Regions from separate parts of the Paenibacillus jepli genome, predicted to be linked through region 2. Evidence: predicted binding sites of a transcription regulator. Region 2 holds the regulator's gene; each other region holds the start of a gene.

Region 1 (10,025 bases), 3.7 Mb from region 2:
GCGTCCGCGTCGAGCCGGACGGTCCGCCTTGCGTCATCACGTTGATCTGGTCGTACGCCTGCAGTGAGGAGATCATCAGCACGACCGAGAGGAAAAAGGTCGTCGGCGAGATCAGCGGCAGCGTGATGCGCGTGAACAGCTTCCAGCTCCCTGCCCCGTCCATCCGTGCCGATTCCTGCAGATCCCTGGGCACATTGTGCAGCGCCACCAGGAAGAACACCATCGCCCAGCCGACCGACTTCCACACCGTGACGATCAGGATGGCGATGAGTGCCCAGTCCGGATCCTTGAGCCAGCCCAGACCCTCCATTCCGAGGAAACGCAGGATGCTGTTGGCGAGGCCGCTCTCCGGCTCGAAGATCCAGGACCAGACGATCGACACGGCGACCATCGGCGTCACCCAGGGGGAGAAGATGAAGGCCCGGTACACGCCGCCCAGCCGCACAGCCCGCTTCATCAGGAGCGCCAGCGCCAGTCCGCCCGCCAGCGTAGGCAGGACATTCCCCAGCGCGAACAACAGCGTCACCTTCAGCGAGTTGTAAAAGGCCGGATTGGCCAGCAGCGCAGTATAGTTGGCGAGCCCGACGAACGGCTTGTCCTCCCCCATGAAGTCCCAGTCCGTAAAGCTCAGATAGAACGCATAGCCCAGCGGGAAGAGCCAGAACACCGCCAGCGGCACCATGGCCGGCAGCGTGAACAACGTCGCTTTGACGTCTTGCAGGAGCTTGTTTTTCTTCATCTCGTTAGGCGCACATCCATTCAATAAAAATTTAACGATATTGATTATCAGGATATTTTCCTTTTAATTTGCCTTTCGTACAAATAAAATTGTACACTCAAACAGAAAGCAAAAGGTTATCTCTGCGTAAACGGGAAGATAAGATCATGTAAATCCAGAGGCGTCCGGGAAAAGGGATGTGGCGGACGAAGCAATCACGTATAATGGAAATCAGGCATACATGATAGGGCAGGTGAGGAAGATGCGGAAGCCGGGAGAGGCGGAAGCGGATAGGCAGCGTGCCGGCACGTCGGCGGACAAAGCGCGCAAAGCGGAAGACCAAATGGCGCTTGATGCGACAGGAGATAACCCGCGCACGCGGGCGCGCGAGCGGGTGATTGCGGCAATCGCCGATACGATGGATTTGTATGGCGCGACGCATTCTTTTGGACAATTGTATGGCATCATGTATTTTGAAGATCGTCCGATGACACTCGAAGAGATGAAGACCCATATGAATATGAGCAAGAGCAATATGAGCTATGCCGTGCGCTCGCTGATGGAGTCGCGGATGGTGACGAAGCTGGAGGAGAAGCGGGAACGGCGGGATTTGTACCAGGCCGAGACGGATTTCTTCCAGGCGTTCCGCAACTTCTTCACCGTCAAGCTGCAGCGGGAGATCGATGTCATGCGCGGCGCGATCGAAGAAGTCATCCCGGAGCTCACCGAGACGATCCTGGCGATCGATACGCCGGATGAGGAGCGCAAGCTGGCGCTGCAGGATCTGCACAAGCTGCGGGACGGATTGCGTTATTACGAATGGCTGCAGCAGTTCGTGGAACGGCTGGAGGCGGGGGAGTTTTTTGACCGGTGATGGTGCCCGTATTGCGGCGCATGCTACTGTAGAAAGCGCCTACTGAACGATCACGGAACACCAGGGTATATTTGCAGGCCTCATTCGATCAACCGCCTGTACTCTTCCCTCACCCGATGGCTGCCCAGGCCCAGCTCTTCTTCATATCGCTGGAGATAACGCTGGACATAATCGTCTGCCAGACGGTGCTGACCCAACTTCACATACAGCCGGGCGACATGGACCGCCAGCATCTCGCTCAGGGGATCATGACGGTGCAGCTTCTGCACGATCTCCAGTGCCTGGCGCACCCCGTCCTCGGCCTCCAGCAGTTCCGCTAACCGTGAAGCCATGGTGGCGAAGTACCTCCGGCACTGCTCCCTCCGCTCCACCACCCACAAGCTGCCGATGCCTTCCAGCAGATCGCCATTGTAGAGACCGACCGCCTCATGGAGCGCTGCCTTGTCTGCAGAGGGGAGGGCCGCGATGCGTTCGAACCGGGCCAGGTCGCTGTCCAGGCCGTCCATTTTCAGCTTGTATCGCAATTTGTCATAGACAATCGTCAGCTGGCTGGCCAGTCCGGCAGCAGCCAGACTCTTGCGCAGCTGGTATACACTGGTGTGCATATAGGCTTTTGCGTTATCGGTTTTGCCATCCATGAATACGTCATCGATGATGCGCTCCGGCGCAGCGTCCGGATGAAGATACAGATAGGCGAACAGCTCGCTGCTCTTGGCCGTCCGCCACTTCACCTCTCCGTAGGAGCCCCTGACCCGCAGCGAGCCGAAGAGCCGGATCGCCACCGGTATCGCAGCCGTCTCGACCTCCGGCTCTCTGCGCCGCCAGATACGCTGCAGCGTCTTCTGCAGCCGCACAGGATCGACCGGCTTCAGCAGATAATCGATCGCCGCCAGCTCGAACGCCTCGACCGCATGCTGGGCGTAAGCCGTCACGAAGACGACCGCACATCCGGGTGTGGTGCGCTGCAGCTCCGCCGCTACCTCCAGCCCGTGGATCCCCGGCATCTGGATATCCAGCAGCACGACATCCGGCTGCAGCTCCTGTACTGCCTGCAGACCATCCCTGGCCCGGGTATACCCTTGCACCTGCCCGATCAGTCCGGCCTCTGCCAGCGCATCCTCCAGCTCTTCGATGGCCGGTTGATCGTCATCGATGATGATCGCGTCCATTTTCATCGTGGTTACCTCCCTGACTCTTCCTGCTGCGTCTTATACCGAGATTAGTTCTTGCTACCATTCGACACGGATAGGCAAAAACCTGCCTCGACGGATCGAAGGCTCGCCTCGCCCAGCCGAGACATGCTCCCACCCTTCGCTAAGCGCGCCGCTTTACAAACTGTCAAGATTCTGATTATGATCAGAGTAACAGAAGCAAGGCTTGAGATGAGGCAATCATCTGGCAGGTCATCCGGCCCATGAATGAGACCGCCGCCAGCCGGTTATATAAAGAGTAATAAGCAGCAATGTGTAATTAGGAGGAGGAACCACGATGAGCAAGGACTCTGATCTGACCTTTCAATCCATGAATGAGATCTATAAAGCGTTGGAAAAGGAATCGAAAACCACGATCAATATCGCCCTGTTCGGACAGCCGGGAGCGGGCAAATCATCGCTGATCAACGCCATTATCGGCGATAACGTCGCCCAGGTCTCGACGAATACCGATACAACGGTGGAAGCGGGCAGCGTGGCATGGGGCGAGGACAGCTCTCTGCTGTTGACGGATCTCCCGGGCTACGGCACCTCCGCCTTTCCCGCCGACGATTACTGGGAGCGCTTCGATCTGGACCGCTACGACTTGTTCCTCTGCGTGTTCTCCGGCAAGTTCCACGAGGCCGATGACGCGCTGTTCCGCAAGATCATCGCCAAGCGCAAGCCCTGCATCTTCGTCCGCAACTTCACGGATACCCTGTTCGATACGAAGAAACAGAAGAACCGTGATCAGCTCAAAGAAGAGATCCGCCTGGCAGTGGGCGAGCGCTACGGCGCACAGAGAAAGGTCATCTTCACCAGCTGCGTGACCGAAGAGGGGCTGAGCGAGCTGATCGATGAGATCTACGCCCGCCTCTCCGCTTCCAAGCAGGCCAAGTGGGAACGCAATGCCAAGGCGTATTCGCTGGATTTTTTGAAACGAAAAAAAAAGGCCTGTGAGAAGCTGCTGCTGCTCAATAGCGCGGCGGCAGCCGCCAACGGCCTCAATCCGGTGCCCGGGCTTAACATCGCCATCGACGCCAGCATCCTGCAGAAGCTGCTGGATCAGATCCGCAGCAACTTCGATCTCTCGGAGGACCGGATCCGCACCGGGGCGAAGATCGTCCCGGCGCTCGCCAGCGCTGCCAACAACCTGCTGAAGTCCATCTCCTTCCAGGGAATCATCCACCTCCTGCAGCGGCAGGCAGGCAAGACAGCGACGACCCAGCTCTCCAGGTACGTCCCGTTCATCGGTCAGGCGCTCTCGGCCACAGCCGGCTTCTCTATCACCTACTTCACCGGCAAAGCTTACCTGGACGACTGCTACAAGGTCGCGGAAGCGTTGTTGAATGAGGAGTTGAAGTTCGCGGGGCGGTAACAGACTTAATACAGCAGCCCATCCTCCAGGAAAGGATGGGCTGCTTAACGACCGGGATGTAGCCAAAGTCCGGCAGCAGCGCGCCGGCGGCGGCAGAGATCTGATGCCGTTGAGGACCTTAGAAGATCCGAGCGGCGCTCGGATCAGGATGCAAGCACCGTTTCGGGGCTTGGAGCGTCCAATCAATGCTCAGAACGGGACTCCAAGCTTCATTTCGACGCTTGGAGTCCGCCGCTTCTTAACACCAGTCCTCTCATCGCACAACCCGTCGCTCCGCTTCGTCGGCCGCCATGTCCTCCAACTGCTCCAGCCGGACTTGGTAGCCGTACAGATCCTCCAGCTCGCCCGATCGCACCGCCCGCTCCAGATGATCCACCAGTTCCTGCTCGTCGGACCACCGGGTGTGCCGGCCGCTGAGCCGGACGGTCGCGATATCCAGCCCTTCCCGTTGCCTGCGTTCGGCCGCGCAGCGGAGGACGCCGGCAAACAATCGCTGCACCCTGGCTTCCAGCTCCGGAAAAGCCGCCTCCGGCTGTCCGGTGCGGATGAAGCATAATTCTACTTGATATTCGCTTCGCATCTTTTCTACCTCCTTCACGATGCCTGAGCGGGAGCGAGCCTGGCGAACAGAATGTTATTCTCCAGATGAATATGCTCGAACAGATCCGACTCCAGCTCGGCCAGCTTGTGATACGTCAGTGTATACGTCTTGCAAGCGCCCTGGGGCAGCGTGTAGTCGCGTGTCAGCTCCCGCAGCTCCTTCAGGATATCGCCGACTCCCTGATGATCTGCCTCGAGCTCGCGGATCCGCAGCACCGCACGATAACGCCGGTCGGCTGTCGGGTCTTCCCCATAAGCCAGCAGCAGCGGGAAGAGCAGCTCCTCCTCCTGAATCAGATGCTGATCCAGTTCGAGCTTCATCTCGTGGAACCGTTTGTGTACCTGGGCCAGCTCCGGCTGATGTACGCCGTGGACGCGGAACACCTTGGTGACGAACTCGCTGAGCAGCGGCAGCTCCGCCTGCAGATATTTGTGATGACGTTGCACGATATGGTCGATCAATTGCGAGATGCTCGCCTTCTTCCAGTCGGTCTTACCGGGCTCGGCCCGCAGCTTGGCCCGCTCATAGCTGTCATTGAGCCGCTGCAGGAGCACCGGCTCGTCCAGCTTCTTGCGGGCGGCGGCCTCCCGCAGGCTGATGTCGCCGCCGCAGCAGAAGTCGATCCGCACCTCCTTGAACAGGTTGCTGGCTCCAGGGAACTCCGTGACGATCGCGCCGACCTTCTCTTCTCCAGTGAAATATACAGTCATCCGTTATCTTCCTCTCTGCCTCGCTTCGGCTTTTGATATCCCCATTATAGAGGGCCATACGCAGAAAGATTGTGACGTGGCGCACATAGTTTTTGGCTGCCTGGCGAACTTTTTGTGCCGAAGCCGGTTCAGGACGTACACCGAGTTGTGACAATGAATAAGAAACCGATCATGCGCGAAGTGCGTATGTTATGGGGTAGGCATTTGTTCGAAGGGAAGAGAACGGGCCCGATTCGCCTCTGGCGTGCGGTTTGCTGCCTGTCCGCTGTTTGATTTTCTTTTATTTGGTATAAGTATTTTTTAACTCGAATTTTACCAGAGGAGCCGCGTAGCACATAAGTCTCGAAGCAGCTGAGCAAAGATGTCACACGGCGGCCTTGCTGCAGCGCAAGGTAGGTTTCGAGACTGGCGACAACTACGCATAGGTGGGTTTATAGCGGACTTCCAGGCCAGGGATCTTTATTTCCGTTACAGGCTGGCGATGATCCTTCGTCATCCCATCTCCACGGTTGCTTGCTGTTAATCGACACTCTCGTTCCTTCCCTTGGAGCAACTGCACTGCGACCATGCTGCATGATTTGGAGATAGTGCAAAGCCGTCTGTCGATTAGATATATAAATATAAACCCAGGTTTATCGAAGAGGTGATCCGATGTATTGTTCGCAATGCGGCAAGAAAGTGCCGCCCGAGAGCCGATTTTGTCCGCACTGCGGCGCTGCGCGCGATGCGGCTGACATCCGCGCCCGCAAGCAGGATGCAGGCGCTGCTGCTTCTGCCAGTAACCATACCCCTCCAACCGAGAGAGCGAGCGTCTCAGAAGACGCCGGCCAGCCTGTGAATCCGGGCTCAACCGGCGCAACCGCCCAGGAAGCAGATACCGGACTGGAAGTACAGAGCGTAGACGGAGAGGTCAGACTTGATCCTGTGCAGACGGACGCTCCTGCGATGGAGCAAGCCGCCGGGCGGGAGGACGCCTCCGACAAGACAGACGAACCGGCGATGGAGCCAGCGGACGGGCGGGAAGGCGCCGCGGGCGCGACCGACGGCACAGCGGCCGCCGGCGACGCCGAGGTGGTGCCCAGCACTCCCGGGTCGCATACGCCGGATATGACGGACACTCCCGGGCCGCATCCCGAGGATGTGAGGAACACTCCCGGGCCGTATCCCGACGAAGCGACAGACATCTCGGACCCGGATGCCGGAGAGGCTCCGGTCCAGTCAGACGACTCTACCGGCTTCGGCCATCAGGATGTCAAGGATGCTGCAGTCCGGCCAGATGATCCTGCCAGCGTCGAGCCTGGTGATCCAGCGGATGCCGTTCAGTCGGCTCCAGACACAGCTCATGAAGCCGCTGTACCTGCACCTGACAACCGCACCGAAGAGCGTATTGCCCGTACCGGTCCCAAGGATCTTCGCGGCGGCTTCTCCCGCCCTCCCGCCGGGCCGGCCCGAACGGATGACCACCGCGAGCCGAAGGAGACAGTCATCATCGCTCACCCTGCCCAGAACGACACGCCAGCGGGCACCGACAGAGTCGGAACGACAGGTGCTGTGCAGAGCGCGGATGGAGCGGCACCGCCGCCTGCCCCGCGGCGCAAGACCTTCCACCTGCTCTGGATCGCGCCGCTCGTCTGCCTGCTCCTGGTCGGGGCTGCTGTAGCCGCCCTCTACGTGTATCACGACCAGCAGCACCGCGAGATCCGCGATCTCCTTGCCGAAGGGGAAGAGCTCGCGCTGGCCCATCAGCTCCCCGAGGGGCTCGCCCGGATCGAGCAGGCCCTGGTCAAGCGCCCGTCGCACCCGGCGCTGCTGGAGCACCAGACCGTGCTGGAGGATGCGATTGCCCTCCAGGAGACTGTGGCGGCGGCGCGTAGCCATATGGAGGAAGAACGCTATGAAGAGGCAGGCGACGCGATCGCAGACGTCAAGACGCAGCTCCAGTGGCGGAGCGGCCCGGTCTATGAGCAGCTTCACGAGGAGATCCAGCGTCTGGAGCAAGCTAGCGTATTCGCAGGTGCCAGGGCCGAACTGGCTGCCCGGTCCACGGTCACGGAGCTGATCCCCCTGATGAACCGCCTCCGGTCGTACGAGGGCGAGGAAGCCGAGACCTTCCGGGAGGAGATCAGAGAGAAGGCGGTCGAGCTTGCTCAGGAGGCCGCCGCAGCGCACCTGGCGACCGGCGACTTCCCGTCTGCCCTATCGGTGGTAGATGAAGCTCTGTCGCTTGCTCCGGACAACGGGGATCTGACCGCGCTCAAGGCAGAGATTGAGGCAGAGCAAGCTGAGGCTGCCGCGCAAGCGGCCTCGGAGCAGGCGAAGCAGGATCAACAGCAGAATGCCGTCGAGATTCTGGAGTTCCAGGTGCAGCTGGATGATCAGGGACGTTTTCATATCCAGGGCATCTTGAAGAATGTGTCTTCCTACACGTTGCAGTCGCTCGTCATTTATTACGACATCTATGACCAAGAAGATCGGCTGCTAGGGCAGCACACGACGAATGTCTCGCCCCAGACAGTCGCGCCAGGTGCCGAAGCCGGATTCCAGGCTTCTCATGAGGACGGCGAGAACATGTTCCGGGCGCTGGTCACCCGCTGGACGGGTAGAACGACTAATTAAACACGAAGGGAGCAACGCCGATGAAAAGAATGCTGTCAACCTTACTGTGCCTGGTCATCCTGCTCTCCGGCGGAGGCGCGCTGTACGTTCTGCATGAGCGATGGAGCGAGCCGTCCCTGACAGCGTCGGCCTCCCTCGGGACCATCGAGCCGGAGCAGGACACCGCCGAACAATCGCCCGAGCTCAAGGACTTGATCCGCACGCATCAGCAGCGGGTCGTCTCCATCCAGACCGTCTCCCCTCAGGGGGAGGGTATCGGCTCCGGTTTCCTGTATAACGAGCTGGGGGATATCGTCACCAACGCGCATGTCGTCGCAGGCGCGCAACAAGTCTCGGTACGGATGAGCGACACGAGCACCCATCGGGGCACGATCATCGGGATGAACATCGAGAAAGATATCGCTATCGTGCGGGTAGAGGAGCTGGCGGGGATGGAGCCGCTGGAGATGGATGCCGAGACCAAGGCCGATATCGGCGACGAGGTGCTGGCCTTTGGCAGTCCGCTGGGACTCGAGAATACAGTGACGACGGGCATCATCAGCGGCGTCGACCGCGATCTGCAGATCGAGCAGACCAAATATGTCGGCGCATACCAGATCTCCGCCCCCATCACTCAGGGCAACAGCGGCGGACCGCTCGTCATGCAGAGCACGGGCAAGGTAATCGGCATCAATTCTGCGGCTGCGGATACGGGCACGATCGGCTTCAGCATCCCCTACTACCAGGTCGTCCACATCCTGGAGGGATGGAGCGCCAATCCGGACCCGTCCCTGGCTGAGGTGCCGGCCGCGCCTCCCGGTGAGGCCCCCGGCGGGAATCCGGATGCGCCTCCGGCCTTGCCAGAGTCGGAGCAGGAGCCTGTCTACACCGAGGAGGATTTCCTAAGGGACAGCAAGTATATCGTGGGCTACTTCTACGAGAGTGTCGACAGCGGCGATTATGCCACGGCCTACGGGCTGCTCAGCAGCGGGTGGCAGGAACGTATGAGCTACGAACAGTTCGCCGAGGGCTACAACAACACGCTGGGCGTGAGTGTGACCCGTCTCGAGGCGAACCTGACGAGTGAGCTGTTCGCAGAAGTGACGCTGCTCATCGAAGCCGTCGAAGACGAAGATGGCAAGCAGGTGACCAGCACGTACAGCCTGGTCTATGTTGTCGGGATCGAGAACGGTGTCGTCAAGATCATATCGGGACAGGGGGAGCGGGTGTAGACCGCTCCCTGTTCTTTTGTTTGGCAAATCGCTTTTCCGTTTACGGTTGCGATACAGTACAGAGACCGCTGGTTTCCAACGCGCCGTCTTGTTCCGGCTGGCGGTGGCGGCTATCTTCGCAGTGGGAGACGAGAAGCGCAGGATGAGGAGAGAAATATCCTATATAAGGTGTACACATTGCCCCTTATGTACAATGTGTACATTATGTACATAATATGCTTTTGATGATACTAGAGGGGGTGAGGAGGTATGTTCATGGAGGCACTATTAGCTACGCAGGTACGTGCGAATATGAGCGCTTTTATCGACAACGTCGTTCGCGAGAAGCCGCAAGCCATCCGTCGAAACCGGGATGTTATCGTAGCAGACGGAGCTACCTTGGAAGAGCTCCGCTCAGAGTATTAGACAATTACTTGATTATGCCCAAGATTATTTCCATGACTACGCAAGGTATACCGCCGCCCCTAATACCCGCAAGCATGCACCCTACATCTCTCGTGTCTTATTAAAAGACGATGCTGAATCGGTAACTCAGTTACTGAACGACAAAATGCCAAGTTGGTCAGATGATGAAAGATGGCTTAAGCGTAACGGCTATACACACACCAAGCCTCAGCTCGATGTGTGTCTTTAGAAGGTGTATGCTATCCTACCCGCGCGCAGGCAGTTCCAGCCTGACATAAGTCCTGTCATCAAAAGATTCATTACCTGCTTGGAGCCCCTTGGC
Region 2 (10,025 bases):
CCTCCCGGTCCGTCTTCTCTCCCATCATCACCTTGTCGATCGCCGAGGAAAGGTGCTGGTGGCTGATCTCCAGCTCATTGTCGCGCATCGCATAGATGGCCGCTTCATTCATGACGCTCTCCAGCTGTGCGCCGGAGAAGCCAAAGGATTCTTCAGCCACTCGGCTCAGCTCAACTCCGGGTTGCAGCGGCTTGTTGCGCGCATGGATCCCCAGGATATGCTCTCTGCCTTTCTTGTCCGGCAGCTCGACGCCGATATGACGGTCGAATCGTCCGGGACGGATCAGTGCCGGATCCAGCATCTCTTTGCGATTGGTCGCCGCCATGATCAGGATCCGCGGGGACTCGGACGTATGGATCCCGTCCATCTCCGTCAGCAGTTGATTGAGCGTCTGGTCATACTCCCGGTGCTGGCCGCCGTCACGCTTGCCGCCGATGACATCGATCTCATCGATGAAGACGACTGCGCTGTTCTTGCCGGCCTTGGCCGCCCGCTGGCGAGCGTTCTTGAACAGGTCGCGGATCCGCCCTGCGCCTACGCCGACATACATCTCGACAAACTCGCTGCCCGATGCGGCGACGTAGATCGAGTCCGTATAACGCGCGGCGGCCTTGGCGAGCAAGGTTTTGCCCGTCCCCGGCGGACCGGTCAGCAGGATGCCCTTGAGCGGGCGGATGCCGAAGCGGGCGATCTCATCGGGCTTGACCAAGAAATCCAGCGCTTCGATGAGCTCCTGCTTGGCCCGCTCCTGACCGCCGATCTCGTCAAACGACAGTTCCAGCGGCACCCGCCCCCGGGTAAGACGGTCACCGCCTGCCGTTGCCATCTGGCCGCGGTTGCGGATAGCGACAAACAGCACGGTGCCGATCGCAATCGCGATTAGAACAGGCACGATATTATAGCCGATGTAAGCAAAAAATCCCAGTAGTGCAACAGCGGTGCCGATCAACAGTTCCTTCCAATATTTAAGCATGGCTCCACACTCCCATCTCAGACGGCACCCGGGGGAGGATCACATACTTGGCTGCCTTGTCATTCTCCAGTGTGATATAGACATTGTCCGCATCCATCTCGGTTGTGGCGGTCAGACCTTCGGTCTGCCCGGCCAAACGATCAAGTGCTGCCGGGATGTCGGCATAATGCCGGGTCTCCATCGCCTGGGCGATATCGAAGAGCAGCATCGACCATAGGTCATCAAGCTGCTCATCCGGTGTCTGCACAACCTCCAACTGCAGCTGCCGGCTGCCTATATAGTCTGCGCCATTGCTGCGGATCGCCTGGTAGATCTCCCGCAATCCGGCGCCTCGCTCCAGCTCCAGCCGGAGCTGAACACGGGTCCGGTCAATGACGGGCTCTGCCGAGCGGACCCCCGGCACTTCCTCCACCACGCCGGTCAACGGCTTTTGCAGCGCCATGCTGTTATATAGAGACCATCCGCCAAGCAGCAGAGCTGCGGCGAGAATAGCAGTTAGAGCTAAGGGAAACAGTCGCAGTCTCATCAATAAAAGCCTCCTTCGCCAGCTATGATAGCCTTGAATGATAGATAAACATCTATATCAAAGTATATCATAGGCTAGTATACGAAGGAGGCTGTAAATAGTACCATTCCTAGCGTGGTCCATCCTCGTCGCTCACGCTTCCGGCAAACCGGTTGGGGAGATTGTAAGTGGTAATCAGCTGTCCGTTGTCAAAGCGGTAAAATCGATAAAAGTAACGGCGCGGCGAACCATCCACGCTGTAGTACACCTCCCAGACTTTCTGCCCGTTCATCATCCCGGGCATCGTCCGGATCAGATCGAACTCGGGATTGTCGGCGGCGATCCGCTCTTGCAGCATCTCTTCAGATATGCCCTCTGCTGCACTGACGATATCGATGTTCTCGTCATCCAGCCAGACAAACACTTGGTTATCGTCCGTATCCGTTCCCTGCACAATCCAAGTCGTCGTATCCCACACATGCTTGTCCACTTGGCCGATCTCGGTCAGCTGCGCAGCCTCAACTGCCCGCTCTGCAACCGCACGCTCTTCCGCCCATACTTCCTTGTGGATCGTACGGTACCACATATTGAAGAGAAGGAAGCACACCAGCAGCAGTGAAAGCGTCAGGACGACCCAGCGCACCGGCGTCATCAGAGCCGGCCTGCGGCTCCGAAGACGCATCCGTCACCTCGCCAGCAGCGCTTCGAAACGCTGCTGAGACTCCGACTTGATGCGCTCTTCGTCCATCAGCAGACAGACGTGATCCTTGACAATCTGTCTGCCGTCTATCCAGACATGGCGTACATCGCGGCCCGAAGCGGCGTACACGAGGTGGGAAACCAGACTGGTACGCGGATAAAAATGCGGCTGGTCAATGTCGATCGCGATAAAATCAGCCTTCATGCCCGGCTGCAGCCGGCCTAGCTGACTGCTCTGGCCCAGGGTAGCGGCACCGCCGAGCGTTGCCAGCTCCAGCGCACGATAGGCGGGTACGGCGGTCGGATCTCCCGACACGCCCTTATGGATCAATGCCGACAGCCGGATCTCATCGAACAGATCCAGGTTGTTGTTGCTGGCCGCGCTGTCGGTGCCCAGCGACACCTTCACTCCGGCTGCGAGCAGCTCGGGCACTCTGGCGACCCCGCTTGCCAGCTTCAGATTGCTCGCCGGATTATGCGATACGCCGACACCGCGCTCCGCCAGCAGGGCGATCTCTTCGTCCAGCAGATGGACGGCATGCGCGACAAAAGCCGGGCGGGAGAAAAAGCCGAGCTTGTCCAGATGCTCAGGCGGCCGGCAGCCATAGTCTCGCACATTCTGCTCGACCTCGGCAGCTGTCTCGGACATATGCGTATGCAGCATGACATCCAGATCATGCGCCGCCTGGACGAACTGCTCGATGTAAGCGGGCGGACAAGTATAGGGAGCGTGAGGCGACAGCATGGTGCGGATCCTCCCGTCGCCTCGTCCATTCCACTCCTGGACGAAACGGATCGCTTCCTCCAGCTTCTCCCGCTGCTCCTGCTCCGAACAGAGACCGATCGCCCCCCGGGTCAGCCATGCCCGGATCCCGGATTGCTCTGCTGCCTCGGCTACCATGTCCATACGATCGTACATATCGACAAAAGTAGTCGTGCCGCTCTTGAGCATTTCCAAAATGGCGAGCTCGGTGCCGACCCTCGTATCCTCTTGCTGATAGCGGCCCTCCATCGGCCACATCTTTTGCTCGAGCCAGACCTGCAGCACCTGATCGTCAGAAAACCCGCGCAGCAGCGACATCGCCGCATGGCCATGCGTATTGATCAAGCCAGGCATAAATAAAAGCCCTTTTCCCGGCAGGCGCTTGGCATCCACTGCAACCTCTTGCGGCGGCTCTTCGCCGATATAGACGATCCGATCGTCCTCGATCAGCATATGGCCTTCGATTACTTCCTGTTCTCCGGTCATCGTCACGAACGATCCCTGCTCAATCCAAAGCTGACTCATCTTCTTTATCTCCTTCTCCCCGATTCTCCAAATAGTAAGCCAAACTTAGCAGCTCCGTCGTAAAGTCCGCATGATGGATCCGGATCTGATCCGGCACTTTCAGGATCACAGGCGCAAAATTGAGAATGCCTTCAATGCCCGCATCCACAAACTGATTGGCGACGTTCTGAGCCTCTGTGGCCGGCACCGTGATGATGCCGATCCGGATATCCAGCTCGCGTACGGTTTGGTTCAACTCTTCCATCGGCTGCACCAGCATGCTGTTCACCGCCGTGCCGATCTTGTCCTGCTGTGCGTCGAATACGGCGACAATCCGCATATTATCTTTAATGTACTTGTTGTAGTTGCTGAGAGCGTGGCCGAGATTACCGGCACCGACAAGAGCCACATTAAGCGTCTGGTCCAGCTTCAGGATGCCTCTGATTTTCTCGATCAGATAAGTGACATCATAGCCGATGCCCTTGCGGCCAAACTCGCCAAAGTAAGCCAGATCCTTGCGGATCTGCGCCGGGTTGAGATCCAGCTTCTGCCCCAGATCCTGGGAAGATACCGTTTGGACCTCTCTCCTCGACAGCTCATTCAAATATTGCAGGTAGATGGGCAGCCTCCGCACGACAGCTTCAGATATTTTGATGGGCTTCATCCTTCGCCTCCTTTTCATCTGCTTGCAGCCACTCCCGCATGCGCGGCACGATCTGGTCCAGGTGCATATGCTCGATCTTCGGACCGGGCAGCGAATACAGGAAATGCTTGCCATAGTACGTTTCGATCACGCGCGTATCGTAGATCAATACGATCCCGCGGTCTTGTGCGCTTCGCACGAGACGGCCAAAGCCCTGCTTGAAGCGGATGACCGCTTGCGGGATCGACAGCTTCATAAACGGATTCTGTTTCTGCTGTTGGATCAGCTCGGATTTGGCTTCGACGAGCGGATGGTTGGGCGGCTGGAACGGCAGCCGGACGATGGCGAGCGCGACCAGCGCTTCACCCGGCAGATCGACGCCTTCCCAGAAGCTGCTCGTACCGAGCAGTACGGACGCCGATTGCTGCTGGAAGCGGCGGGTCAGCTTCGTCCGATTGCCGCTGTCGATTCCCTGTCCCAGCACCTGGATCCCTGAGCCTGCCAACGCTTCCTTTAGCGGTTCATAGACCTGTCTCAGCATCCGATAGGAAGTGAACAGCACGAGCATTCTGCCCTTGGTCTCTGCCGCCGCGTCGGCCAGCGACTGCACCAGCATGCCGATGAACGCAGGATCGCCTACCGTCCCTTTGACGCTTGGGAAGTTGCGAGGGATGCAGACGAGCGCCTGCTCTCTGTAATTGAACGGAGAAGGGAGCTGTACCGTCTTCAGCCGGCCCGTCGCTTCCTGCCCATCCAATCCAAGCTGCTCACAAGCATACTGAAACGATTTCTGCACGGACAGTGTCGCGGATGTCAGGACGATACTCTGCTTGGTCTCGAAAAAATAGGATTGCAGCTGCTTGCTGACATCTGCCGGCACCGCATAGAGATGTACGGATTTCGCCCGGAAGTTGGGGTTGGATTCAATCCAATACACTTCCGACTGGTGCTCAAGCTTCATAAAATGATGAAGATCATCGCGCACCCTGGCGAGATCTTTGACATTGCCGTTAATATCGGTTACGAGCGCCTGCAGTCCGCTGTCGTCGCTGCGGTCCTTGATGTCGGCCAGCAGCTTGTCCAGACCCTTGACCAGCCTTTTCAAGTGCCCGAACAGCTGCTCTTCCGCATCTTGCACGTTGTCCCAGCCTGCCGGCGGCTCTTGCGGCCGCAATCTCGATACAGCAGCGACAGATTCGGTCGAAGCTGCACCGGTCACCTCGGCGCCGCCGCCTGAGACGGCATAGAGCAGCTCTACCAGACGCTCCCAGGCATCTCTTACCTCCGGGAAGACAGGTACTAGCTCATCGACGGTCTCGCGCCACGCTTCACTGTGCTCATCCCCTTCATACTCCAGCTTGCCCCGGAGCTGATGGATGAGCCCGCTGCGGGCATCCTTATACATCCGCAGCAGCGGATGGTGCAGGGTGAAGTAAGACACCTGGATACCCAGGTGCTTGCTCGCCACTTCCTCCAGATGATGGGCCTCGTCGACGACGAGATATTCATAGGTTGGCAGCAATCGATGCTCGGCACGGATATCCGTGAACAGCATGGAGTGATTGGTAATGACGACATCAGCCAGGTTCGCTTCCTGTTTGGCACGATGGTAGAAACATCGCTTGAACCAGGGGCAGGCGCGATTGAGACAGGAATCCGTATCGCTGGCGACGGTATCCCAGAACTCGCTGCCTTTGTTCCCCAGATGCAGCTCTTCCTGGTCGCCCCGGCCGGTCTCGCCGAGCCAGACGACCATCTGGGCGGCGGTCAACGCATCGTCCATCAGACTGATGAAGTCCGCCGTATTGACTTTGCCTTCGAACTTGCGAAGACACAAATAGTTGCTTCTTCCTTTAAAAACCGCCGCTTTGAAAGGAAACGGCAGCACCTGCTGAAGCAACGGAATGTCCCTTTCACGCAGCTGCTCTTGCAAATTAATCGTATGGGTGCTTACGAGTATCTTTTGTTCCTGCTGGACACCATAGAACAAGGAAGGGATCAGATACCCGAGCGATTTGCCTGTGCCTGTGCCCGCTTCGATCAGCAGATGACGGTTCTCTGCGAGCGATTCGTAGACTTCCTGGAACATCTGGTTCTGCGCATCACGCTCTTCGTATCCGGCCACTTGCGCACGGAACGTCTCTCTCAGCTGCTCCAGGAAATCATCAAAGCTAACGCCTTCCAGAAGGGATTGTTCCCCGGGATCGCTGCGCGGCGGTTCCTCCTCGGTCCAGTCTGAGACCTTGAGGGTGAACTGCCGAAAATAGGAAAATTCATCCTCGTCAATAGACGTTTCGCTCTCTTTGCGACGCAAAGCGTCGTCGACAATCCAGCCCAGGTCATGATGATCCTGCAGAAGTGAGGACAAGCGCTGCAATGTGAGCAACGGCAGCTCACGGAGCTTTTGCACCACAGCCACAAACAAGTCCGCCGTCGCTTGCGCATCGCTGTCGGCCTGATGCTGCCGTTCGTGGGGGATCCCGAAAAGCTCTGTTACCGCTCCTAGTTGATAAGTGGTCAAGGACGGATACAAAACACGCAGCAGCAGAATCGTATCCAGACGCCGACCGACAAAAGGCATATAGCCGCTGCGCTCAAGCCATTCGTTCAGGAAGCCCGCATCAAAGCCGACGTTGTGTGCGACGAGCACGGCGTCCTCCAATCTCGGGATAAGCTCGAGCAGTACTTCCTCAATGGGAGGTGCCGCGGCCACCATCTGATCGTCTATACCGGTCAGTGTCGTAATAAACGCAGGAATGGGAATGGAAGGCTTGACGAAGGAGCTGTACCTGTCAACAGGCTGCAGCTCTTCATCCAAGACCACCAGTCCCACCTGGATAATCTGGTCATCGGTCTGATGACCGGTCGTTTCAAAATCAAGTACAGCATAATTCATCCGGTTTTGGTCCTCTCACAAACAGCTGAGCTCCGCACTTCCAAAATACAAGGACAATTGGCCGGCACGCGTTCTGCAGCTGTTCAAATTGTTCAGCGGATCCGCGAACGTAGGGTCGGCTTCGTGGGCCCGCATAAAGTAAGCTTCTGCCTCATCCAGGTTCATCCTGATCGCTTGGATGCAGCCCAGCGCATTAAAGCTGAGCGCCTTCCATTTGGGCTGATCGGCAAGGGCCACGACGATCTGGAACAGACGTTGTGCATCCAGCCATTGCTGCAGATGCATGTAGGTCATGGCCAGGAACATCCGCGATAGGTTGCATTCCGGCATCACGCCCAGCGCCTTCTCCAACGCCTCGGCCGCCTGACGGAACATAAACAGCTTGAAGTAACCTTGTCCACGGCTCAGCCACGCTTCCCCTTCTGAGGTTGCTTCCCCCGCCTCATCTGCTTCCGTTAGCTCTGGAGGACTGCTCTCGCCCAACTGCTGACGGTACTGGCTGAGCTTTTCTTCGAATTGTACCCAGTGATCCATCACCTGATCGCTGAGCGCGATTAGCGTGGCCAGCTGCGCCTCATCGTCATCCGACCGCAAGCTCTCCGGGCAGCGTTCTATTAGGTGATCCAGCTTCTCGTGCATCGTGGCAAACAAATGAGTAATCATAACTCGCCCCCGCCTTTACGATAAGAATGAACGCTCGCCGCTTCGTGCGGTTGTTATGATCATTCTTTGTCAAGGACAGGTGTTTCATTCCCTGTGCCAGCCGTTACATAAGGCTGACAGTGATCCACTGCAGCCGATCAGACGATTGTCGCATGAATCTCCTCATGTAAGGTTTCCACTGGCCGGTTGGCTGCATCCATGATCGCCACTTTGGGCTTGTGTGTGCGAGCCTGCTCGTCAGTCATCATCGCATAAGAGATGATGATCACTTGATCGCCAGGCTGGACTAGCCTGGCTGCGGCGCCATTCAGGCAGATCACGCCGGAGCCGCGCGGCCCGGGGATGACATACGTTTCAAAACGGGCGCCGTTGTGATTATTGACGATCTGAACTTTCTCATTGGCCCATATATCGGTGAGCTCCATCAGATCCTCGTCGATGGTAATGCTGCCAACATAATTCAAGTTGGCTTCAGTTACAGTCGCCCGGTGAAGCTTGGACTTCATCATCGTTCTATACATATGCTGTCACCTCGTCTCCTGAGAATATCCTGTTGTCGATCAATCGGGTCCGCCCGAATCTCACTGCCACGGCAGCTATCCAGCGGCCCCCCTCAGCGAGCCGCTCTTCCGGGCCGGGGACGGTGAGATCCGGGAAATGCAAAACCTCTGCATAGTCGATATCGGCAAGCGGCGCCTTTGCAATATACGCTTTTAGCCGCTGTGCGGCGTCGCTTGCCGTAATTCCATCACGAAGCCATTGCTCCGAGAGCGCCAACGCCTGCGAGAGCACCACGGCCTGGGTACGCTCGGCATCGTCCAGATAGACATTGCGCGAGCTCAGCGCCAAGCCGTCAGGCTCACGCACGGTCTCGCACGGGACGACCGTCACCGGCATGTTGAGATCCTCGACCATCCGTGTAATGACCGCCACCTGCTGGGCATCCTTCATGCCGAAATAAGCATGATCCGGTGTGACAATATGGAACAGCTTGCTGACGACCGTACCTACGCCGTCAAAGTGGCCGGGCCGGGAAGCGCCGCACAGCCGATCGGTCACGCCGGACACCAGCACGCGCGTCGACGTCTGCCTTGGGTACATCTCTTCCACAGTGGGCATGAATAACGCGTCCGCACCAGCCTCGTCAGCCAGCCGCTTGTCGCGCTCGCCGTCCCGGGGGTACTGCTCATAATCTTCACCAGGTCCGAACTGGAGCGGGTTGACGAAGATACTTACTACAGTCAGTCCGCATTCGGCCGCCGAGCGCCGGATCAGGCTGGCGTGTCCTTCGTGCAAAAAGCCCATCGTCGGTACCAGCCCCACCTTAGCTTCCGGATGCATGCTGCGATAGCTGCTTATATGGGATCTTAATTCGGAAATTGTTGTAAATACTAGCATAATTAGCTTTTCTCCTTCTCGCTGCCGTATACGACTGCCGGCTGGGAGGAATCGGAGGTGAAGCTGTGTTCTTCGCCAGGAAAGCTGCCGTCTCTGACATCAGCGGCATAACGACTGATCGCGTCGCGAATCGTCGAGCCGATATCAGCATAGGTCTTGACAAATTTCTTCTTCTTATAGTCGGCATCGTACTGCAGGATATCGTGATAGACGAGCACCTGACCGTCGCAACGATTGCCTGCCCCGATACCGATCGTAGGAATGGAGACTGCGCGCGTGATCGCTTCGGCTACGGAGGAGACGACCATCTCAAGAACAATGGCGCTTGCCCCCGCCTGCTCCAACGCCCGGGCATCCGCCAGCAGCCGCTGGGCTTCCGCCTCCTGCTTCCCTTGCACCCGGTAACCGCCAAGCTGATGCACCGATTGCGGCGTCAGTCCCAGATGTCCGACAACGGGGATGCCGCCGCGGACGCAGTCTTACTTCTTCCGCAATCTCCTCGCCGCCCTCCAGCTTCACTGCGTGCGCGAGGCCTTCCTGCATCAACCGGGCCGCATTGCGCAGCGTCGTCTCCATGCCGGTATGATAGGACATGAACGGCATATCGGCGAGGATGAACGTTGCCGTCGCCCCCCGTGCCACTGCCCTAGTATGATAGACCATGTCGTCGATCGTCACCGGAACGGTCGTATTGTAGCCCAGCACGACATTTCCCAACGAGTCGCCGACCAATATCGCATCGATTCCGGCTTCTTCCGCCAGTCTCGCTGACGGATAATCATAGGCGGTAAGAAACGAAATCGGCTTGCCTTGCTGCTTCATTTGTTTCATCTTCGTTACGGTGAGCGGAGCCATCTTATCTACCTCCTCCTTGATTAGGACAACCACAACAAAAAAACCTTTTAGCCGCCGACTAAAAAGGTCCCCAAACCAAAAAGGAACAATCTCCACTTGCTTCCTTCTGTCTCGGTCCCTACGGCT
Region 3 (10,025 bases), 5.3 Mb from region 2:
GACCCAGCAAGGTGGTGAAGGATCCTGACGCGATGTTCAGCTCCAGCGGATGCAGCGCGGTGGCTCCGTCGAATGACTTGGTCACGCCGCTTAATGTTATCTGCATATGTGCTGTTCCCCCTTTCTCATCTTCACTTGCTTGTTTAAGCATAGCCCCCTTTCATCTGCGTGATATTTTCGTAGTGTTAAGTGTTTATTAAATAAACTATTAAGTTATATACAATCGCATAGAGATAATCTATAATCTGGATGACCTTGACTGTGAAGCTGCGGATCCCCCTCGCACAGACTAAACTCCCTCGCCGCTGGGGCGGGATCAGAGGAGGCAACCGCAGTACGACACGTTGAGAGTCCAAGCCGCGGACTCGATCGAATGCAACCGCAGTATGGACACGATAGCGCCTATTTGGAACAAAACCTGCAGAATGCTGGGGTGGCGGACACACGATCCGTTATTTGCTGGTTTTAGGCGCATCGGACGCCCTCCCCAGGCCGATAGCGTATCCTCTGTCCGCAAGTTCATCTAAAAACCTATCCATGGTCGAATTAACGTCTGCTGTGTCCGTTCGGTCGGCAAGTGGGCCGGTGCGTTGCAGCTCAGCAGACGGTCGATTCCGACGCTCTAAGGGAAAAAAAGTGCGTTGCAGCTAGGCGGACGGCCGACTCCGACGCTCTAAGGGAAGAAAAGTGCGTTGCAGCTCAACGACCGATTCCTGGTTATGCTGATCTTTCTTCGTCCTTCCAGGACGTGCGGCTTTGTCGGAGAAATACAAGCCAAGTAGTTAGGTGAAACATATACGCCGTCTTTGAACAAAGCCCTGGAGGCGATCCAACCGTGAACTTTATCAAACTGGACATCCTTGTCCTGCTCGACAAGCACAAAAAAATAACCGCCGTCGCTGGCGCCCTGGGCGTCAAGCAACCGACGATTACGTTTCACATGAAAAGTCTGGAGGAGCAATACGGCGTCCCCCTCTTCGAGATGAACGGCGGCAAGTATGAGCTGACGCGTGCTGGCAAAGCGCTGCTCCACTATGCCCGGCAGATCCGTTCGCTGGGTCTGGAGGCTGGCCGGGTCATGGCTGAGCAGCGGTCGCCCGATCGGGGAACCTTCCATATCGGAGCAAGCTACGTAGCAGGCACTTACCTGCTGCCAGCATGGATTCACCGCTTCCGCGAGACCTATCCGGAAGTGGAAGTGCGGCTGACCATCCGGACAGCGCCGGTCATCCGGCAGCTGCTGGCCGAGCGCCGGATCGACCTCGGCTTCATCTCTGCCCAGCACACAGAGGGCGATAGCCTGCACTGCGAGCCGCTGTGCGCGGACCGGCTGGTCGTGGCGTTCGCGGCAGATCACCCGCTCGCCGTACGAACCAGTCAGGTGGCCGCCGGGGGAGAAGCAGATGTTGAAACGGACAGCCATCTCCGACTGGCTTCCGACGCGATTGCAGCGAACGACGCACTTGTCGCATCAGCAGACCGGGTGGCCGCCGGGGCAGAAGACGGGACAACCGCCTCTGCGCGACAAGCAGCTGATGAGATAGCAGCGAACCACACGCTTGTCGGAAGAACCATCCAAGTAGCGGACTTGGAAGGCGACGCGGGAGCCGAAGGGTACGCACTAACCCAGCCAGCGCCTGAGGACATCGCGGCCTATCCGTTTCTATTCCACGGCCAGCAGTCGACTACCCGCGAGATGACGGACCGCTGGGCCGCAGTTCATGGCATCGAGCTGCAGCGGGGGATGGAGCTTGATTCGCTGGAGACGATCAAGCGCTCCCTTGTGCTGGGCAAGAGCGTCACCTTCATCTCGCACATGGCGATTCGCGAAGAAATCGCCTCCGGCCGCCTGGCCTGCGCTCCGCTTCCGGGCGAACATCCAAAGCGCATGATCTATGCCTGCTACCATCCCGAACGCTGGATGTCGCCGCAGATGAGCGCCTTCCTCGAGCTCGTCCGCCAGCAGGAAGAGCTGCAAGCGCCATGACTGGCTTTTGCAGCTTCTTAGCGGTACTGGCAGGCAGATCCCGGCTGTAGGAGGCCGTCTGCCGCAACGAACCTTTCTTCCCTTGCAGCAACTCCACTAGCCTCGCCGCCTGCAGCAAGCAGTTGTCTCTCCTCCCGACTCACCCCGACCGCAGGGCGTGCCGGCCTTCGGCCGCGCACCTTCCCTCGTCGATCCGTCGCATCGCCTGTTCCACCTCATGAACCTCCGGCTCGCGCACATGCGCGAGCGGATAGTCGCGGCCCAGCGCCCGCCATTTGTAGACGCCCATCCGGTGATAGGGCAGCAGCTCCAGCTTGGCCACCGAAGCGAGCCCTCCAACGAAGCGCCCCAGATTATACAGATCATCCTCGCCATCTGTCAGGCCCGGGATCAGCACATGGCGGATCCACACCGGTTTATTGATCGCCGACAAATGCTGAGCGAAGCGGAGGATCCTGCTGTTGCTCCGGCCTGTCAGCCGCTCGTGGCGGAGTTCATCCATCAGCTTCAGGTCAAGCAGGACCAGATCGGTCGCATCCAGCAACTCAGCGGCATTGCTCGCCTCGCAGAACCCCGAGGAGTCCAGCGCTGTATGCAACCCCCAGCGCGCTTTGCATTCACGGAACAGCCTGGCGACGAAAGGCGCTTGCAAGGTCGGTTCGCCGCCTGTGACCGTAATGCCGCCTCCGGAACGCTTGTAATAGCTGATATAAGGCTCGATCTCCGCCAGCACGTCCTCCACCGTCACCTCTGTCCCGCCTGCCGTATCCCAGGTGTCGGGATTGTGGCAGAACTGACACTGCAAGGCGCAGCCTTGCATGAACAATACAAACCGTATCCCCGGCCCGTCTACCGTCCCGAACGTATCCATCGAATGTATCCGTCCCTTGGCCATCATGACCGCCTCCATTCCCCCGGCGCACGGCGCCACTGTTGCTGTCTGCGCCATCCCCTCCAAGGCTGCAGCTTGCCAGCACGTGTAAAAGGCTTTGATGGAGATACGCCGAACAGGTATTAGAACCTGTGTGAAACATATAAACTCTTATAAATTGCAAAATACTTACTTCCCTCTGTATCCTGTCTTCAGCCGCCCGCCCTGCGACGCTAGCCGACGGCTGTCCCCGATGTTCTTGACTGCAGAAACAGCCCTCTCTCCCCCTACACCTGCCCGTGGAACGTCCGGTTGATCACATCAAGCTGCTGCTCGCGCGTCAGTTTAATGAAGTTGACCGCATAGCCCGACACCCGGATCGTCAGCTGCGGATATTGCTCCGGATGCTCCATCGCATCGATTAGCTGCTCGCGGTCGAATACATTAATGTTGAGGTGATGTCCCGAGTCGGCAGCATAACCATCCAGCAGCGAGACGAGATTGCTGATCCGCGTCTGCGGTTCTTTGCCCAGCGCCTTCGGGATCAGGGAGAAGGTGTTGGAGATGCCGTCCTGACAGCTGTCGTAAGGCAGCTTCGCGACTGAGGCCAGCGAAGCCAGCGCCCCTTTGCGATCCCGCCCGTGCATCGGATTGGCGCCCGGAGCGAACGGTACGCCTGCGGCGCGTCCATCCGGCGTGCTGCCCGTTTTTTTGCCGTACACCACGTTGGAGGTGATGGTCAACACGGACATCGTCGGCACCGCATCCCGGTAAGTGTTGTGCTTGCGCAGCTTGGCCATAAACGACTCGGTCAGCCGTACCGCAATCTCGTCAACACGTGCATCGTTGTTGCCGTACTGCGGGTATTCACCCTCGATCTCGAAATCGACAGCGATGCCCTGCTCGTTCCTTACAGGACGCACAGTCGCATAGCGGATCGCACTAAGCGAGTCGGCAGCGACTGACAAACCGGCGATCCCGCACGCCATCGTCCGCAGGATGTCGCGGTCATGCAACGCCATCTCCAGCCGTTCATACGCATACTTGTCATGCATGTAATGAATGACGTTGAGCGTCTGGATATACAGCTCCGCCAGCCAATCCATCACCCGGTCATAGCGTGCCATGACCTCCTCGAAGTCCAGCTTGCTGCCGGCGAGCGGCTGCTCCGCCGGACCCACCTGGAGGCCCAGCTTCTCATCAACCCCTCCGTTAATGGCGTAGAGCAGCGCTTTGGCTAGATTGGCCCTGGCGCCGAAGAACTGCATCTGCTTGCCGATCCGCATCGCCGAGACGCAGCAGGCGATCCCGTAATCGTCGCCAAAGATCGGCCGCATCAGGTCGTCATTTTCGTATTGGATGGCACTGGTCTCGATCGACACCCGCGCGCAGTAGTTCTTGAAATGCTCAGGCAGCCTCTCCGACCACAGCACCGTCAGATTGGGCTCCGGCGCCGGTCCCAGGTTGTAGAGCGTATGCAGGATGCGGTACGAGCTGCGTGTGACCCGGCTCTTGCCATCATCCGCCATACCCCCGATCGACTCGGTGACCCAGGTCGGATCGCCGCTGAACAGCTCGTTGTAATCCGGGGTCCGCAGGAATTTGACGATTCGCAGCTTCATGACGAACTGATCCATCAACTCCTGGGCTTCCAGCTCGCTCAATGCCCCTTCCCGCAGATCGCGCTCCAGATAGATATCGAGGAAGCTGGAGACGCGGCCGAGACTCATCGCTGCTCCGTTCTGCTCCTTGATGGCGCCGAGATAAGCAAAGTACAGCCACTGAAATGCTTCTTTCGCCGTGTTGGCCGGCTTGCTAATATCGTAGCCGTAAGCTGCCGCCATCTGCTCCAGCTCCTGCAGCGAACGAATCTGCTCGGAGAGCTCCTCGCGCAGGCGGATGACCGGCTCGGTCATCGCTTCCCGCTCCAATTCCTTGAGCTCCTGCCGTTTGCCCGCAGCGAGCCGGTCCACCCCGTACAGCGCGACCCGGCGGTAATCGCCGATAATACGACCGCGCCCGTAAGCGTCGGGCAGCCCCGTGATGATCCCGGCTTTGCGCGCATTGCGCATCTCTGCCGTATAGACATCGAACACGCCTTGGTTATGGGTTTTGCGGATGGTGGTGAACAGGTGGACAATCTCCTCCGGCAGTTCGTAGCCGTAGGCTTTGCATGCATCCAGAACCATCTTGATGCCGCCGAAGGGCTGGATGGACCGCTTGAGCGGCGCGTCCGTCTGCAGACCGACGATCTGTTCTTTGTCACGATCGATGTAGCCCGGCTCGTGAGCAGTGATCGAAGAGACTGTCTGCACATCGACATCAAGCACACCGCCCCGTTCACGCTCCAGCTTCATCAGTTCCTGCAGCCGGGACCACAGACTGCTGGTCGCTTCCGTAGGCGGCGCGAGGAACATCTCGTCTCCATCGTAAGGCTGTATATTGCGATCCAAAAAGTCTTTGATATCAATCGTATCCTGCCAGGCTCCCCCGGCAAACCCGCGCCATGCCCCGTCTGCCGCCGAACCGGCTTGCGGCTTCAACTCCGCTTCTTTCATCGCCATATTGAATCATCCTTTCGCTACGCGCATCCGGTTCCGCAGCCCTGTTCAAGAGAGGCGGGAGCCCTCGGCGCTAGTGATTTCCCTTACTGACTCCAGTCTACCTTCCAAGACACCCTATGTATGTGAAAATGATCACATGTAAACATGTCTTTTTATCCACTGTTCCGTGCCTGAACTGTCACTGAAAGTTGTGGCATACATCACAGTCCCCGAAGCGCCGGTTTGTTGTAATGAAAGAAGATATACTGCTGCGGTACGGGATGCCCCGCTCATAGCTGGCTGCCTCCTGCGCCGCAGACGCATGCGGGCTGTCTCCAAGACAGCTTGGCTTGCGACTACAAGCGATGGGAGAGAGACATGTGAACATACTGGTCATCAATTCGGGAAGCTCTTCACTCAAGTATCAGCTGTATGACATGATCGCCGAGACCATGCTGGTGAAAGGCCGGATGGAATGCATCGGCACTGCGAAGTCTTTCATTACAGAACAAGGGCAGCACGGGCCTGAACGCAGCGAACAGATGCCCTTGCCGGACCATGCTGCCGCTTTGGAGGCGATGCTACATAAACTGACCGACCCTGAACATGGCGTGATCCGCAGCCTCCAGGATATCGACGGCGTCGGCCACCGTATCGTCCATGGCGGCGAGACCTTTACCTCAGCGACCTTCATCGATGAGCAGGTCAAACGGCAGATCCGCGATCTGTATGAGCTCGCCCCGCTTCATAATCCGGCGCATATGACGGGCATCACCGCTGTCGAGCAGCTGCTCGGTCATGTGCCCCAGGTTGCGGTGTTCGACACCGCCTTCCATCAAACCATGCCTGAACGCGCATATCGCTACCCGATCGCCAAGGAATGGTACCGCAAGCATGGCATCAGGCGCTACGGATTCCATGGCACTTCGCATGAATATGTCTGTGAACAAGCCTCCGAGCTGGTGCAGACGCCGCTGAGCGAGATGAAGATCGTCTCCTGCCATATCGGCAACGGCGCCAGCTGCACTGCGATCGAGGAGGGACGGTCCGTAGATACCAGCATGGGCATGACGCCGCTCGAGGGACTGATGATGGGGACGCGTACCGGCGATATCGATGCTGCGATCCTGCCTTACTTGATGAAAAAGGAATCGCTCGGCTGCGACGAGCTCAGTACGATGCTTAACAAGGCGGGCGGTCTACTCGCTGTCTCCGGCCGAAGCGGCGACGTGCGCGAGGTCAGCCAGGCTGCAGAAGCCGGCGATGCCGACGCCCGGTTGGCCATGGAGATGTACGAATACCGGATCCGCAAATATATCGGCGCTTATGCCGCAGCCATGAACGGGCTCGACACGATCATCTTCACCGGCGGCGTCGGCGAGAACGGCGCAGCCTTGCGCAGCCGCATCTGCCGCAACCTCTCCTATCTCGGCGTGGCCCTGGACGAGAACCGCAATCAGCGTGCCGGCAGCGGCGCCCGGATCATCTCCGCCCCCTACTCCAGCGTCTACGTCATGGTCATTCCGACCAACGAGGAGTGGATGATCGCCAAGCAGACCAATGCGCTGCTGCACGAGCAGCCGCATCGGTTGGCCGAGCCTGCGCTGTAGGGCGTGGCTGGTGCAGTCCAGGGAAGCGCAGCAGCCGCAAGGTTGCTGCGCTTCTTAGGGTTCGCCTCGCAAACTATATTAGATCCGCTGCTCCATTCTGCCGCCCAGCCTAAGAAGCTTGGCAATGAATAGCCGTACACGTCGGCGATTGCCACGCTGCAGCGGCACAGAGGGGCGCTTACCACTACCTCTCCCACGCCAGCTTCCGCCCCTCCTTGCCCCTCCTCCCGCGTCCGCATCCAACGCAAAAAGGGCCCCGACCAACATGAACATGGCCGGGGCCCTCCTCCAACTTACACCAAACGCAGCTCAAGCTCCTGAGCGCTGGCGGCGTCTGCGCCAACCAGCACGCGGAGGCGGCTAGGCTCGACCGCAAAACGCATCTCGCGGTTCCAGATCGCCAGCTCCGCCTTGCCGAGCGCAAACGTCACGGTCGCCCGCTCGCCAGCCGCCAAAGCCACCTTGCGGAACGCCTTGAGCTCCAGGAGGCGACGGGTAACTGTCGAGCGCGTCGCCTGGATATACAGCTGCACCGTCTCGCTGCCTGCCACTTCACCTGTATTCGCTACCTCGACGTTCACCTGCACGGCCGCGCCTGACTCGATATCGGCGGCGCGCACCTCGAGCGCCTCGCCAGCCACAGCCTTCTGTGCAGCGGAAGCAACGTCCCCGACCATCGCACCAAGGCCGCTGTACCCGAAGGTCGTATAACTCAGGCCGTAGCCGAACGGATACAACGCTGTCTCCTCCATATCCTTGTACGGACGGGAACGGCCCAGATTCTTGCGGTTGTAGTATACCGGCAGCTGCGCGGACGAACGCGGCAGCGATACCGGCAGCCGGCCGCTCGGGTTGACTGCGCCGAACAGGATCTCGGCCAGCGCCCTACCGCCCTCCGTGCCGGGATACCAGCCGCACAGGATGGCCTGGCAATGCGGCTGGATGGCGGTCAGCGCATGGGGACGGCCCTGGATGATGACGGCAACGACCGGCGTCCCGGTAGCCGCAATCGCCTGCACCAATTCCTCCTGCACACCGCCGAGCTCCAATGCGGCAAGGTCGACGCCTTCGCCGCAGTCCATATCGGACGGCGGACCGTCGGCGATGATCGCCTCGCCGTTGCTGTCGAACACCTCGTCGAACCGCCGGGCGCTGCTGCCGCCCAGCACCAGCACGGCGACATCGGCGCTGGACGCCGCCGCGACCGCTTCTGCGAAGCCCGAGCGGTCATCCGACCGGACGCTGCAGCCCTGGGCATAGCTTACCTCGGCACCTTCCGGTGCCAGCGCGCGGATGCCCTGCAGCACCGTTACACCTGTGCCTTCGGCCTGGATACTCGTATAGTCGCCGAGTTGGTGGTACAGCTGATCGGCATTAGGCCCGATCACGGCGATCCGCTTCTTGTCCGCCCCGAGCGGCAGGATGCCTTCTTCATTGCGGAGCAGGACGGCCGCCTCGCGTGCGAGCTGCAGATTGAGCTGCATCGCCTCCGGCGTCTTGACCCGCTGCGCCGGCAGCTCTTCATCGGTATAAGGCTGGTCGAACAGGCCCAGACGATACTTCAATGTCAGCACCCGGCGCACTGCCTGATCGAGCTCTGCCAGATCGACCAGGCCTTGCTCAACCGCCGTCTCAAGCGTCGTGAACGCTTTGTCCCACAAACTCAGATCGACGCCCGAGGCGAGCGCCAGCGCCGCCGCCGAAGGATGATCGCCGGTCAGCGCCAGCAGCCGGTCGACCGCCGTCCCGTCGGCCATGATCAGGCCGTCGAAGCCCCATTCCCCGCGCAGAATGCCGTTCAACAGCTCCGGATTGGCATGGCAAGGGATGCCGTCGATCTCATTATAAGCAGCCATATACCCCGCCGCTCCCGCTTCGCTGCCAGCCTGTGCAGCCGGCAGATGGATCTCGCGCAGCTCGCGCTCGCCGATCGCTGCCGGAGCGGCGTTGTGGCCGCCCTGACAGGCGCCTTGCGCGCACAGATGCTTGAGAATCGCCGCGACCTTGTTATTCTCCTTCAGCTGTCCGGGCTCCGTCCCCTGCAGTCCCCTGACCACCGCAGTCGTGAAACGGGCAGCCAGATGCGGATCCTCGCTGTAACATTCCTCCGAACGGCCCCAGCGCGGCTCCTGCAGCATATCCAGCGCCGACACAAGCCCCAGGTGAGCGCCCCGTGCCCGCAGCTCAGATGCGACCATCGCATAGGCCTGTTCAGCGAGCTCCGGATTCCAGGTCGCGCCGACAGCCAGGTTCACCGGCAGCAGCGTACCGTCCAGCGCCTGATGGCCATGGGGGCATTCCTCCGAGAGCAGGACCGGGATGCCCAGACGTGTATTCTCCTTCACATAACGCTGGATCCGGTTGGCGAAACGGGCATTATCCGCTGTCGGGATCCCTGTCTTGTATGTAACCGCCGACCACGGATCGGCACGGAACAGCCCATACAGCGCGCCCATGCCGCCGCCCCAGGCGACATGCTCCTTGAACGCTTCGCTCAGCTCCACTTCCGAACCGTTGCGTGTATAGGCATTCCAACCATACATATGCTGATTGACCTGGCCGACTTTCTCCTTGAGTGTCATCTGCGAGAGCAGATCCTCGACGCGTTGTTCGATCGGATAAGCGGCATTTTGATAAATATTCATAATTCCCTCCTGATCTCCCACTATCTGAATATTAGCTCACCAGCGCTAACCCTTGGCTGTCATCGCACGGTATTCCTTCGGGGTCATGCCGGCGACCGATTTGAACACCGAGACGAAATATTTGTACTCCCGGTAGCCGACCTGATCGGCGATCTCGAACACTTTGTCATGGGTCGTCGCCAGCAGCTCCTTGGCATGGCCGATGCGCAGCTCATTCATATATTCCGTAAAGCTCTTACTCGTGTGTTTCTTGAAAATATAGCTAAAATAACTCGGCGTAATCTTGAGCCAGGCGGCCACCTCGGAAGCCTTGAGATCTGTCCGGGAATGCTCCCGCATATAGCCGATCGCCTTCTCGGCGATCCAGTT

What was found. The regulator Rex, encoded in region 2, represses fermentation and respiration genes when NADH is low (regulators of the CRP and FNR family bind a similar motif). The targets are predictions, from matches to a motif close to TTGTGAAATATTTCACAA.
Region 1: ric (iron-sulfur cluster repair di-iron protein) is a predicted target of Rex. The motif match lies at 5,541-5,558, and genes of this name have one in related genera.
Region 3: pflB (formate C-acetyltransferase) is a predicted target of Rex. The motif match lies at 5,543-5,560, and genes of this name have one in related genera.

The regions. Positions count from the first base shown of each region.
Region 1 is NZ_JBDFMD010000001.1:4,113,140-4,123,164, reverse strand. Features, by position in the region: gene ABC336_RS17930 (carbohydrate ABC transporter permease) at 1-739, opposite strand, end outside; gene ABC336_RS17925 (GbsR/MarR family transcriptional regulator) at 1,062-1,592, shown strand; gene ABC336_RS17920 (response regulator) at 1,673-2,767, opposite strand; gene ABC336_RS17915 (GTPase) at 3,081-4,160, shown strand; gene ABC336_RS17910 (hypothetical protein) at 4,414-4,740, opposite strand; gene ric (iron-sulfur cluster repair di-iron protein) at 4,755-5,471, opposite strand; gene ABC336_RS17900 (FxLYD domain-containing protein) at 6,123-8,087, shown strand; gene ABC336_RS17895 (S1C family serine protease) at 8,108-9,298, shown strand; gene ABC336_RS17890 (hypothetical protein) at 9,554-9,703, shown strand; gene ABC336_RS17885 (hypothetical protein) at 9,699-9,932, shown strand; gene ABC336_RS17880 (hypothetical protein) at 9,948-10,025, opposite strand, start outside.
Region 2 is NZ_JBDFMD010000001.1:393,984-404,008, forward strand. Features, by position in the region: gene ABC336_RS01820 (AAA family ATPase) at 1-973, opposite strand, end outside; gene ABC336_RS01825 (hypothetical protein) at 966-1,499, opposite strand; gene ABC336_RS01830 (cell wall elongation regulator TseB-like domain-containing protein) at 1,609-2,160, opposite strand; gene ABC336_RS01835 (amidohydrolase) at 2,164-3,465, opposite strand; gene ABC336_RS01840 (redox-sensing transcriptional repressor Rex) at 3,446-4,108, opposite strand; gene dinG (ATP-dependent DNA helicase DinG) at 4,086-6,983, opposite strand; gene ABC336_RS01850 (hypothetical protein) at 6,999-7,646, opposite strand; gene panD (aspartate 1-decarboxylase) at 7,784-8,167, opposite strand; gene panC (pantoate--beta-alanine ligase) at 8,160-9,044, opposite strand; partial or broken gene panB (3-methyl-2-oxobutanoate hydroxymethyltransferase) at 9,047-9,899, opposite strand.
Region 3 is NZ_JBDFMD010000001.1:5,717,757-5,727,781, reverse strand. Features, by position in the region: gene ABC336_RS23975 (ABC transporter ATP-binding protein) at 1-106, opposite strand, end outside; gene ABC336_RS23970 (LysR substrate-binding domain-containing protein) at 836-1,987, shown strand; gene pflA (pyruvate formate-lyase-activating protein) at 2,127-2,882, opposite strand; gene pflB (formate C-acetyltransferase) at 3,146-5,422, opposite strand; gene ABC336_RS23955 (acetate/propionate family kinase) at 5,782-7,011, shown strand; gene ABC336_RS23950 (glycoside hydrolase family 3 C-terminal domain-containing protein) at 7,305-9,656, opposite strand; gene ABC336_RS23945 (response regulator transcription factor) at 9,702-10,025, opposite strand, start outside.